DNA from 2 places in the Shewanella mesophila genome. Region 2 is predicted to be linked to the other one. Evidence: riboswitches for the same ligand, from Rfam matches in the RefSeq annotation. Region 2 holds a riboswitch; the other holds the start of a gene.
What was found. Region 2 has a riboswitch for thiamine pyrophosphate ahead of K0I73_RS08070 (TonB-dependent receptor). Riboswitches for the same ligand answer to the same signal wherever they lie in the genome.
Positions count from the first base shown of each region.

Region 1: another riboswitch for thiamine pyrophosphate. It lies ahead of thiC (phosphomethylpyrimidine synthase ThiC); the one in region 2 lies ahead of K0I73_RS08070 (TonB-dependent receptor).

Region 1 covers NZ_CP080421.1:1,993,179-1,999,765, reverse strand. Annotated here, with positions in the region: gene K0I73_RS08700 (HesA/MoeB/ThiF family protein) at 1-41, opposite strand, end outside; gene K0I73_RS08695 (bifunctional hydroxymethylpyrimidine kinase/phosphomethylpyrimidine kinase) at 31-1,653, opposite strand; gene thiC (phosphomethylpyrimidine synthase ThiC) at 1,646-3,619, opposite strand; TPP riboswitch at 3,931-4,029, opposite strand; gene K0I73_RS08685 (hypothetical protein) at 4,195-5,160, opposite strand; gene trhA (PAQR family membrane homeostasis protein TrhA) at 5,408-6,085, shown strand; gene K0I73_RS08675 (DTW domain-containing protein) at 6,189-6,587, opposite strand, start outside.
Region 2 covers NZ_CP080421.1:1,853,191-1,859,777, reverse strand. Annotated here, with positions in the region: gene K0I73_RS08085 (phosphotransferase) at 23-1,060, opposite strand; gene pnuC (nicotinamide riboside transporter PnuC) at 1,072-1,728, opposite strand; gene K0I73_RS08075 (YkoF family thiamine/hydroxymethylpyrimidine-binding protein) at 1,770-2,030, opposite strand; gene K0I73_RS08070 (TonB-dependent receptor) at 2,126-4,267, opposite strand; TPP riboswitch at 4,340-4,463, opposite strand; gene K0I73_RS08065 (YcfL family putative periplasmic lipoprotein) at 4,566-4,955, opposite strand; gene K0I73_RS08060 (PaaI family thioesterase) at 5,042-5,500, opposite strand; gene K0I73_RS08055 (PaaI family thioesterase) at 5,497-5,994, opposite strand; gene hinT (purine nucleoside phosphoramidase) at 6,008-6,364, opposite strand.

The DNA.
Region 1 (6,587 bases), 140 kb from region 2:
TGCCTTGAATAGTGAATATACTGACGAGCATTAATGACCACTTGCCACCTCCTGCAAATGGTTAAATGAGCCTTTTGAGGAGTGCATCCACAGACGAGACAGAAATTGATAAGCCACAGCTGGCGACTTTGCTTGGGTGATCGCCCGCACCACCGCACACGCATCTACGCCTGTAACCGCCAGATCTTCGAGGTTGTGTGCATCAATCCCTCCAATGGCAACACTCGGAAAATGGCCCGATAGTAAATTCACGTAACGATGGAGCTTTACCACTCCTTGAGGCTGAGATGGCATAGATTTGGTCGTTGTAGCAAAGATATGCCCTATCGCGATGTAAGAGGGATTGATCTGCGCTGCTAGCTTTAGCTCAAAATAACCATGACTCGATAGTCCAAGGGCTAAGCCCTTACTCGCTATCTGCACCAAGTCTGCATCAAACAGATCTTCCTGGCCAAGATGAACCCCAAAGGCCTTATGTTTTAATGCCAATTGCCAATGATCATTGATAAAAACCTGCGCTTTATAACGCCGCCCCAGTGCAATTGCTCGGACAATCTGTTGTTCCAGCATCTGCTCATTAAAGTTTTCAGCGATTTTTATTCGCAACTGCACTGTCACAGCCCCGTTTATAAGTAATGTCTCAAGTAGCTCCACACTGTCGACAACCGGATAGATATCTAACCCATAAGTTAGTCGCGTAAAATTAAGATCATCTGGCAATATGGGTCTATCATCATTAGATAAAATTGTGGGGAATAACGCTAAATCAGTAGGCCAACCCATTCTAGCTAAAGAACCAGCACCTCTGCCGATTGGCTGAGCATGAGCAATGCCTGCACTGACATAAGCTTTTGCCAGTAAGATGGCATCGTGAAGTACATAGTCATGGGCCATGAACGCGGCAATGGCCGATGATAGAGTACAGCCACTACCGTGATTGTTAGGGTTATCGGATCGCGGGCTCGATAACACGAACGGTCGCTGCTGATGAGTCAGCGATGTGTGTGATGCACTGCGGCAAATAAACAGATCTTTTGCATACTTATCGTGCCAAAATCCCCCTCTATCACCGCCTTTAGCCAACACATTCGTATTTAAATCGATCGCTAACTGTTCGGCCGCATCGGAAAACTTATCAGTGCTTTTTAACCCTTCACCACTAAGCTGTTCTAGCTCCTTAGCGTTTGGAGTGATCAAGGTGAGCACGCCCCTAAGCGCGGAATAGTCCAGCATAGAAGCTAAAGTATCACCGCAAGTGGCGACCATCACGGGATCTAGGATGATCGGGATTTTTTTAGCCACGTTTTGTTGATAGGTTGCAAGCTCAGAGCGAAACCAACGAACCAAACAATCCAGTTGTGCTTGATTGACAAGCAAACCTACCTTGATCGCATCCGGTGGCAGATCATTTAACAAGCAGTTAAGTTGGGCGAGTAATATGCTGTCATCTAACGGATAAATATGGTCAACGCTAACCGAATTTTGCGCCGTTACGGCGGTTATCACGGTACAGGCATGGCATTGCAAATCATTCATCGTCGTAAGATCGGCTTGGATCCCCGCGCCGCCTCCACTATCGGAGCCTGCAATGGTCCATACCACAGGTTTGCTACGCGGCTTTGCGTTGGCAGCCTCGTATAGTTGACTATCCATCGCAATGCTCCGCTTTGGCGATTTCCACCGTCGTTTCAGCAGCGCTAGGCTTTGACACAGCTTGATAAATATTAGCACCTTGACGTTTAAATGCTTGGGACATCTTCTCCATCCCCTCAGCTACTGGGGAAGTTGCAAGGTCACTAGCAGCTTGAACGGTTATCGCTTGAGCCGCTGCATAATCTCTGACTTCTTGAGTGATCTTCATCGAACAAAATTTTGGTCCACACATGGAACAAAAATGAGCCACCTTGGCTGATTCTTGTGGCAAAGACTCATCGTGATAAGCACGCGCAGTATCGGGATCGAGTCCGAGGTTATATTGATCTTGCCAACGAAATTCGAATCTAGCCTTAGACAAGGCATTGTCACGCATTTGAGCACTTGGGTGCCCTTTGGCAACATCTGCAGCATGAGCCGCGATTTTATAGGCAATCAACCCCTGCTTCACATCTTCTTTATTTGGCAGTCCCAAATGCTCTTTCGGCGTGACATAACACAACATGGCGCAGCCATACCAAGCGATCATGGCAGCGCCAATACCCGAGGTAAAATGATCATAACCGGGCGCAATATCAGTCGTTTGGGGACCTAATGTATAAAATGGGGCCTCATCACAAAGCGTTAACTGCTTATCCATATTCTCTTTGATCAAGTTCATTGGAATATGTCCAGGACCTTCAATAATGGTTTGAACCTCATATCGCCAGGCCACTTTGACCAGCTCACCTAGCGTTTCCAACTCGGCAAATTGCGCCTCATCATTTGCATCTGCGATAGAGCCAGGACGCATGCCATCCCCCAAGGAAAGAGACACATCATAGGCAGCGCATAACTGACAGATCTCCTCAAAATGTTGATAGATAAAGTTCTCTTTATGATGAGAAAGGCACCACTTAGCCATGATAGAACCGCCGCGCGATACGATCCCAGTCAGGCGACTGGCTGTCATCGGCACATAGCGTAATAACACCCCTGCGTGGATAGTAAAATAATCGACTCCTTGCTCGGCTTGCTCAATCAAGGTATCTCTAAAGACTTCCCATGTGAGATCTTCGGCGACGCCACCGACCTTCTCTAAGGCTTGATAGATGGGCACGGTTCCAATGGGCACTGGAGAGTTACGTATTATCCACTCACGGGTTTCGTGAATATAACGCCCTGTAGAGAGATCCATAACGGTATCTGCGCCCCAACGCGTTGACCACACCAACTTTTCGACCTCCTCTTCAATCGATGAGGTCACCGCGGAGTTACCAATATTGGCATTCACCTTCACTAAAAAGTTTCGGCCAATGATCATTGGCTCTGCTTCGGGATGATTAATATTTAGCGGAATAATCGCGCGCCCACGAGCCACTTCCTGACGAACAAAATCAGCCGTTATTGGCTCACCAATCGTTGCGCCAAAACTTTCCCCCTTAGCCTTGCGATTAAGCACTTCATCACTCACCTCACTGCGCGCCATATTTTCGCGAATGGCGATATATTCCATCTCAGGAGTAATGATCCCTTGGCGAGCATAGTGCATCTGAGTAACGCATCGACCAGCGATCGCTTTACGGGGAGGTAGTAATGATTCGAAGCGTAGATGATCTAGGCCTTCCTCTTGCAGGCGTTGCTGAGTGAATCGAGAGCTAACCCCATCGAGTTGCCGAGTATCTGCGCGCTCAGCAATCCAAGATTGGCGTAATTTAGGTAATCCTTTCCTGACGTTAATCTGAGCCTTAGGATCTGAGTAAGGACCAGCGCAATCATAAACCTTTAGGGGTGGATTAGTTTCAACAATTTGATCTTGCTCGGCACTACCGATAAGGGTATCGTTTTGAAAAATTTGCCGCATTGCGACGCGAATATCTTTACGACTTCCAGTTAGGTAAACCTTTTCAGAATTAGGATGTTGTAAGGGTTTTAGATTATCAATAAACGCTTGAGCCTGAGCTCGGTTTTCACGACGATTTGACATAAGCAATCTCACTATTTTATGAATATGAAGTTGCTTGTCAGGAGAATTGAGAGTTGATGGCATAGAGCGAGTCTATTAACACTTAGCAATAATCATTGCCTGTTAAACGGCTCAAATAGTAACGCGGTAAAATCTAGATAAAACGACTAAACCTAAAGCCAGTAATCCAAACTATCACTCGAAATCAGCTTAAAATTACTCACATCTTTTATCAAACGAGCAGATAAAACTTGTTGATGCTTTAGTCTTAGAGGACGATTTAGTGCAAGCCTATTACTTAGTCCAATCTGTCATTTTTATAATAATATTGCGTTAATATCATGCTTGTTTCCTTCGCAGGGACTAACCTGATCAGGTTCAACGGATCCCGAATAAACGGTCTCAGCCAAATGGCACTCCGACAAGAGGTGGTCAGTATAGTCTCAAGTTAGAGAAATAAACAAGCCTTAAAGTAAGCAGAAAAACCAAACTAAATCACATCAAAAAAATCTTTAAATACAATAAATTAAACTCTTACGCCCCGGGGTTTATTCATAATATCACGAGTGCAGTGAATAATAGTCACAGATAAAATATCAGTTTTTAACCCCCATCATGGCAAGACGCTTATCGATCGCGGCCTTTAACGCTTGCTCAATGGTCTGTCCGCCACACTTAAACGGATAGCCTAAATTCTCGGCATGGGGATTTAACACTGTACCCACTTTAACAATCCGATAGCAGGTATCACCTTGCTTAACAATTCGATTAGGATCGATGTGACTATCTAAGGTTACCGCAGTAGTAAATTCATCAGGAGTACTAAGTTGCAAGATCTCCATATCACCATCCATTTCACTTAGTGAACGGTTTTGGGTATAGAGATTGGCCTCGTTAACCACTAAAGAATCCAGGGCTGCTAATCGCTGCCTTTCAACATATCCTTGAGTGAACTGACTGACATTGACAGCAGGTCTATTGGTTTGAATGACGCTATTATTCGCTGTTTGACTTTGGTTACTGTTTTTTTTAACCCGCAAGCTTAGCTTATTATCTGCTGAAATCGCGCTTTCTGATGTAATGGGGGCTTGTTTAACCGTTTTATTTGTCGCCAATGCCTCAATCTGTGTATCGGCCTGAATTAACCGCTGTGACTTAGATTTCTCGGTAACCTGAACTGGCGCTTCGGCGATGCTAGGCTCAATCGAATCGTCCCTTAAAGGCGTTGCAGGCTGATAAATGATATAAGCATTGACCTTTTTAGTCTTTGGATGACTCGTTTCTACCGTTGCCTCAAGGTGTGCAGTATTCAGACTGGGGCGCCAAGCTAATTGCAAGCACCATAACAATAGTACATGAGTCAGCACGACCGCAAAAAATGATAAATGGCCACTGAAACAGTGACCCATATTATGATCGACTAGTCGTCTATCATAGTTATGATTAGCCAGAATTGGGTTATCGGAATACAGGCTAAATGTTCTATCGAATGAAGGCTCTACTAAGTTAGAACGCCGTTTTAGCCCGTTAAAGTTAAAGCCTGACACTATTCTTATCGGCAAAGTATCCTTCCCTTGACCTCATTTTAATAAGTGACCATTAGAGTGGCTCAGCAGATGTTAGTTCCCTTCTAATGAACCACTTACATCTGCCTCTCATCTGTACGGCAGATATGGGCGAATATTCGCACACCTGAACTCGGAATAAGCTTAGCAAGGCTGAGCGTACATTCGTTATCTAAATATGGCGATTATCAATCTGAACTGTTACACTGCGGTTCAGATACCTAAACAGATACAATGATATTCTATGACCGCGCAAGAGTTATCGACAGTCGAAAGCAAAACCATTGATTTAAATAAACAATATAGTGAAAAAGAAGAATTGGCTAATAGTGTTAGCCATGGACTTGGCATTGTTGCTGGGGTATTAGCGTTAATTTCTTCCGTTGCTAAAGGCTGGGGGCATTTGAGCAACATTCAGCTTACAGGTGTAATCATTTACTGTTTTAGCATCATTCTCTTATTCCTCTGTTCGACGCTATACCATAGCGTTAAAGACCCACAACTAAAACATAAGCTTAAAATAGCCGATCACTGTGCCATCTATTTTCTCATTGCTGGCACCTACACCCCATTAATGCTTATCGAATTTGGCGGTGATACAGCCTTAATAATGTTAGCGGCGATCTGGGGGATAGCCTTGGGCGGGGTATTATTTAAAACCATTTTCATCCACCGCTTCAAGGCCTTTAGCGTCATATTATATTTAACCATGGGTTGGTTATGTATGTTGGTATTAGAGGACCTTATCGCAGCAATGACTCCCCTTGGATTTCAGCTATTACTGCTTGGAGGTCTCTTTTACAGCGTTGGTGTGATTTTCTATGTGGTAAAACGTATTCCCTATAATCACGCTATTTGGCACCTATTTGTGCTTGCTGGCGCACTCAGTCACTTCCTCTGCGTCTATTTAACGGTAATATAAGGTCAAGATAAAATAACTTAAGCTCAGTTATCAGCAACCTAGCTTATACTCCTGTCATTACTCGTATTCTTATTGAACACTCAGTGTGATAGCTGACTCGCTATCACCTACGCTGATTAAATTGAGTAAATGCCAGCTCAAGCTGCTCTGCCTGTTTTAACATGCTAGCTTGCCTGAAGAGTAATTGAACACACTCTATAGTGCATAAGCCCCCCTCTAATTGATTGCGACGTAGCTGATAGGATGAATCGCCAACAACGCTTAAGGCAAGTCGATCTGCCTGTTGTAAATAGGGGCTTTGACGCATCATTTTTCGTGCTTCTTGCCATGTTGCATCTAAAATAATGATCTGTTTGTTTTCCATAGCGTCTATCTGATCAATCTCACTATAGGTTGTCCATGTTGCCTTGACTGCCGTCACTCCCGCCCCTAAGACTTCAGCGTCATTATTCGACTCATCCTTTGCAGGAAACATCAGTAACGCTTGACCCGTTTCACAAGC
Region 2 (6,587 bases):
CGGTAGTTAGGTGAATTAAAAGTTAGCTTTCTGGTAATAGGGATAAGAAATCATCAAAACAAACAATATAGTTGTCAAATGTATGAGGGTTTGAACTCGCTTGTCCTGTGGTCGACTCACTTGTTTTACTATGATTTGAGTCGAGTATATGACTAGTCATCCGCAGTGCCCAACAGCAACCAAAATACCAGTACAACTCGATAGCGGCAGGTACTGCGCTTAAGGCGTCAGACGTTAGATGCGGATGACTATTAAGGTAATTTGAGATCAACCAGTGCCGCTGGGAGGTTGATAATCGATGCGTCGCTAAAACACTGGCGAGATCGACTAAAGGATGCGATGAACAGGCGTACTCGAAATCAATACACCAAACTTGATTATTTTTTAATAGCAGATTGTGTGGATTAAGATCCCGATGACTAAACTGGGGTAAAATCATGCAAGCATCCAGTTGCGTGAGCACACTGGTTACTTGTGCCTTACGGCTAATCAATTGTTGATAACGCCCAAACCATTGCACTAGCCTAGGCGAAGTTAACTGATGACGAGTCGAAAAATCGGTCAGCGTATCTAAATATTCAGTCCACTGCTCGGTCACCGAAACGGCATTAGTTGGTGGCGGCAAGCGACTCAACCCGTTTAATAATGATAAGAGTAACCTTTCCGCTTGAGGCCACGGCTCAAAACAGTCAATCAAAGGATGAGCAGAATTGGCTGTCATCAGCTGACTCCAATCACTATCTATTTGAATAAAATCACTTAAGTAATATTTGTAGTCGGCTGACACATAATGTAGCTGTGGGGCCAGCATGGCATCTTGTGCCAAACGCCAGTTCGCGACCTCGCTCTGGCGATGGCAAATAGCACTGCTGGCATCGCTATTAATCCGCAGAGCATATTGCCGATCTTCTGATCTGATAAGATAGTTTTGATTACTCAAACCGCGAGAAAGCATCGACACATGAGTATCATCAGTAAGCATGCATCCATGGCACTCTAGTTCGGCGATAATATCTGCCGGAAGCCTCAATGCCTTATACGAATGTAACGCTTTAATCATAGTGAACTGGCTTATTCATAAGAATAATCACCTGACTCTCGATCACTTTGTGTCCGCATGCTGGTACGCCATAAGAAGTAACCACCAATCGCCATACCCACATATAAAATAAACAGCATCGAGGTTAGCATTAACCCCTTATTGAGGTACAAATAGATAGAAACAAAGTCGATGACAACCCAGTATAGCCAATTCTCAAGTACCTTTTTCGCCACTAAATAGGTTGTCACTACAGCAAAGCAGCTGGTAGCGGCATCAAGGTAAGGATAAGACGCCGTAGTATAGGTTGCCATTAGATGTCCAACGATGGCGGATATCGCCGCCGTGACACCTATCAGCACGCAATGTCGAGGCAGCGACCAACTAACGACCTCAACACCATTGTCATCGCCTCCTCCCCGAGTCCACAGCCAATAGCCATAGACAGCCATCAGCATGTAGTAGACGTTTAATACCGACTCCATCAACAGAGAGACTTCCCAGAACAGCATGGTATAAATCGCTGTACTGAAAAGTGCAGCTGCCCAACACCAGACACTGCCGCGCATCGCTAACCAGAGATAAGCGATGGCGAGAATAACTGCCACGGCTTCCCAGGCGGTTAAGCCATTCGCCTCAACAAAGGCGCCTGACAGCGTAGCAGATAGCGCTAACCAAAAATCCGTCATATTAAATTTCTACCATAAAATAGGTCAACATCATGGTGAATCTACTGCGTGTGAGAGAGATCTAACTCCCCACCAATAAACTTCACCACAAAAACAGCCTTGCCCCACTTTTGATGAGCGGCTTGCATCTCAACCGCTAGCATAGTCATCACATCGCCGTAGTTACCACAGATCTGCGTTGCCATAGCGTTCGTTTTCCGCTCAATGTTGCTGTAACTGTCAACTCGGTCGATAAACCACTGAATTGGCTCGATGTAGTTTTCTTTAAATGGATACATACTAATTTCGGCAGTCAATTTCATCGTGCTTAATTCCATTACTATTAATTTCAATAAATACTTATAAATTGGGGTGATTAGGACGCTGGAGTAATCGAGCGCCCTAACAACATGGATAGCTACATAAACTTAACGTTAACAGTTAAGCCTAGCTGACGCGGATCGCCATAGCGAATGTATTGCTTATCCGCCCAATCAATGTCGGGCTCATTACCAAAGTAGAAACCTCGTACACCATAGTTTTCATCAAACAGATTGCGTCCCCACAGATAGGCTGACCAGATATCGGTCTCATACCCTATTCTGGCGTTAAAAATCGTATAAGGATCAGATTTTGACTCGTTGCTATCGGAGTAATAGAAATCACTTTTTCCACTGGTGGTTAAGTTGGCGAACCAGCCATTATCACTGCGATAAGTGGCCCCAGCACTATAAGTAAAATTAGGTGAATGGGCCAGTTCTCTGCCACTTAAATCGACCAAACCACCATATTTATCCTGATATTGATAATCACCATAGGCGGTTTCTAACCAACCGAATGTTGCATACAATTTCAAATTATCTGTGGCATACCAATTAGCATCGAGTTCAGCCCCGTAGTTATGAGAGCTACCCGCATTTTCAATATAGAGAATAAATTTTTGAGGCTCTAACGGGTTTTGCTGAGAAGCTGACACCTGCTGATCGCGTCTATCCATGTAGAACAGAGAGAAATTAGTCGCCACATCACCCGCTAACCATGAAGACTTAAGGCCTAGCTCATAGTTATAAAGGGTTTCCGTCTGGAACTCCTTTCTGTCACTCAGTTCAGTCGGCAGTGACATATTAAAGCCCCCAGCCTTATAACCTCTGGCGACACGGAAGTAACTCTCGTGATCTTCACTTAGCGCTTTACTTAAGGCGATATGTCCCCCCCACATGGTTTCTGAAGGTTCAAAATTATCGCCTGCACTATCTTGATATTCGCTTTGTCTGCGTTCGACACGTAAACCAAACGACAAGGCATAATCATTGCCTAAATCACTGTCTAATTGGCCAAATATTGCCATATTCGTTGCGCTATAATCGGCAAGCAATTCATCTACCCAACCGTTATAAAACTCAGCAGTATGATTATCTTCATCAAGCCGCATTCCATAAAGCCCCACTAACCAATCGGTACTACCGTTAAAAATCCGCCCTGCGTCGGTAGAGCTCAAACGAAACTCTTGTGATACCGTTTGCCTATCTCCGATCTTGTCCCAAGTGTAATCATATTCGCATGGTGCACCGTAACAAGTTTTGGCTTGCCAATATTCAGGATTGGCCCAGTCACCGTCATAACCATGATGGGTATCGGTTTGTGCCATAGAGGTCAATGACACTAGTTCAAACTGCTCTGCGCCAGAATAGGTAAATTTGAGAGAACTACCAGTGGTACGTTGCTTATCGACACCCGGTGCATCGGTAAGAGTATTAAAGCCGTTATTATCTAACGTCCATGCATCGTAACCGTTATCGAAATCGGCATGCATTAAGTTAAAATCGATAGCGAGATCATCGGTTGCATACCAACGTAATTTTACACGACCAGTAAACTCATCGCGGCCATTGGTATCATCACGTCCAAGATAAAGATTATCGCGATAACCATTTTGCTCATGTTGCTGCAACGAGACGCGGTATAACAATTTTCCAGAGTCTGTCAGTGGTCCAGAGCTGAATCCACTTAGGGTACGCAATTGATCATCGCCTAAAGACACCTCAGCGCCGTGCTCAAATATCGCCGTAGGATCGTTACTCTTTAGATAGATCAAACCTGCTAGTGCATTAGCACCGTATCTGGTCCCTTGTGGTCCACGCAGCACCTCAACCTGCTGCAGATCATACATACTCGATATCATGCCAATACCAGACATATCGATATCGTCGATGATATAACCAACAGAAGAGTTTGGCGCGCCCTGATACTCCTCCTGTTCGCCCACACCACGAATTTGGAAATACTTCGCCCTTGAACTTCCACCAGACCAGTTAAAATTGGCGATAGAGTTGAGCACATCTTCGAAATGTTGCGCACCTTCATCTTCAATCTGTTGTTGATCGATGACGGTAATACTCGAAGGCATTTTTTCTAAGGTGGATTGACGAAAATCAGATGTCACAACAATGACTTCCATTTCATCATTCGTTACGGGGTTGTCATTAGCAAGTAAGCTGGTCGGATTTAAGACTGCACAGACGGCAATTGCGACTGGAGATATTGATTTTATTGTAAACATAGGACCTCAAATAAGTTTTTGAGATCCGGCACTTAAAAAAGCGAGAAAGAAAGCACAATCAAATTGTAGTAATCAACTAATGTGGCCCATTCCTACGCCGGTATTAGCCGGATCAGGTTCTAAGGGTTTGTCTATAGACATCTCAGTGAGTCGGATACTTAAAAATAAGTCGCCGCTAACACCCCTTGGCAAGGCCGATTATACATAAGTCGTACAAATTGTTGACACATTTAATGAAGAAAATGACTTATATCGCAAAAAAATGCCAGCAGAGCTGGCACCTTAATCTAGAAATGACCTAATTAGAGAAGGCTTTACGCACATACAGTTCGCAACGCACGGCAGTGATGTTTGGCGCAACCGCACTAACTTGCATCTGTTGTTTACCATGCAGCTTTAATGATTTCCAGCTAACGCCTTCATCTTCGATTGTTAAGCCATTTAGATCATACCAAGTAAATTTGTACTGCAAACGCAGATCTGTGGCGACTTTACTACTAATGGTGCCCGCAGCGGTTAACAGATCGCCATTAAGTCGAGTCATCACTTGCTGAACAGAAACTTCGCTATTAAAAGCACTATTATCGACTCGCTGCTCACCCGTCGAACTGGCCATGAGTCCTGCGGTATGGGGGGCACACCCCGCGACACCATAAATGATCACGGCGAGCAAAAATATCTTTTTCATATTCATGAAGTCTCCAATTCATCCAAATACACTGGCCAGTGTAAAAAATCTAAGTTGAGATTATCTGCGCTCAGCGAGTCAATCACCTAATCAATCAAGAAGTGAGCCCTAGCCGTTGCTATTAACGCCTTACGGTTCGTCTGCCAACAATTGATATTAACGTTCGCTACGCGTCTCCCTTGACGGGTGATCTTACACTCAGCAAAACTGTCTCTGTGGTATCCCGCCCTCAAATAATCGATAGAAAAGTCGACAATTTTAGGCACTTTAGTCGTTTGCATAAATACCATCAGCTGGACAATTGCTGACATTTCCATAAAACCAGCAATAACACCACCATGAATGGCTGGCAGAGTGGGATTTCCGATATTTTCATCTTTAGCCGGAAGTTGGAATACGAGTTCATCACCAAAACGCACCACCTCCATGCCAATAAACTTGGCATAGGGAACGTGTTCAAGCAGATGACTAAAATCATTGAGCTCGGTCGCCTTCTTAACTATTTCTTTAACATTCATTTCGCCTGTGTGTCGCATCTGGCTCATTCATTCTCTCCCATTAAAGCACGTCTAAAGGGTTCTCCGACCAGATCTGGACTAATGCGCATAAATGAACCTACGGCATGGGCTATAGGATCATCAATCGATTCTTGATAGGCAATAGCGCGGGTAAAGGCGACACTAGAAGACAATTTGTAGCACTCAGCAAATCCAAATACGCTTTTATGTGGCTCTGCTGGTTTCATATAATCAACCCGCAAATCCAACGTAGGCGACAACTCTAGCGACTTATACTTATCAAAAATACTACAGACTACAGCACTGCCACAGGCTGTATCCATTAAGGTGGTGATCACTCCGCCATGTATGACACCAGTATCAGGATAGCCAATTAATTCAGTGCTATAGGGCAACTCTATCAACACATGATGCTCACTCGCTTCAAGCACGCCGAGCTTTAAACGGCGGCATTGAGCTAACTGATCCACAAAGCGTCGAGCTAAATCTGTTAGGGGAAAAAATTCAGGATTGATTTTCATCTTCAACCATTACTCATTTACGAGGAGAAACTAGAGGGCCAATATACTGGCCACCCAAAAGATGCATATGAATATGAAAAACTTCCTGTCCGCCATGCTTATTACAATTAATCACTAGCCGGTAGCCATCTTCTGCAATACCCGCCTCATCAGCGAGTTTGGCAGCGACTGTGATCATCCGTCCAAGCGCCTTCTCATCAGAGGATTTAACGTCATTAACTGTTGGGATCAAATGGTTAGGAATAATTAAAATATGAGTAGGCGCTTTAGGCTCAATATCTCGAAATGCAGTGACTAACTCATCTTGATATAAAATATCGGCTGGAATTTCACGTCTGATGATCTTACTAAAAATTGTTTCTTCTGCCATCTTAGAATCCTCTCGGAATAACTTATGCTGTTCATGAAATATCTTATGCAGCTAGTATACTCACAAATTGATCATTTGTGATCAATCAAAGGATTAAAGGATTAATAGGCAGGCTCAAAATTGGGGAAGATGTGTAGACACTAAGAGAACAGGACGATTCAATACAATAAGGTGAACAGCATGACAGAAAACCACCGCCAAATGCCTTTTAACAGTATTTAGC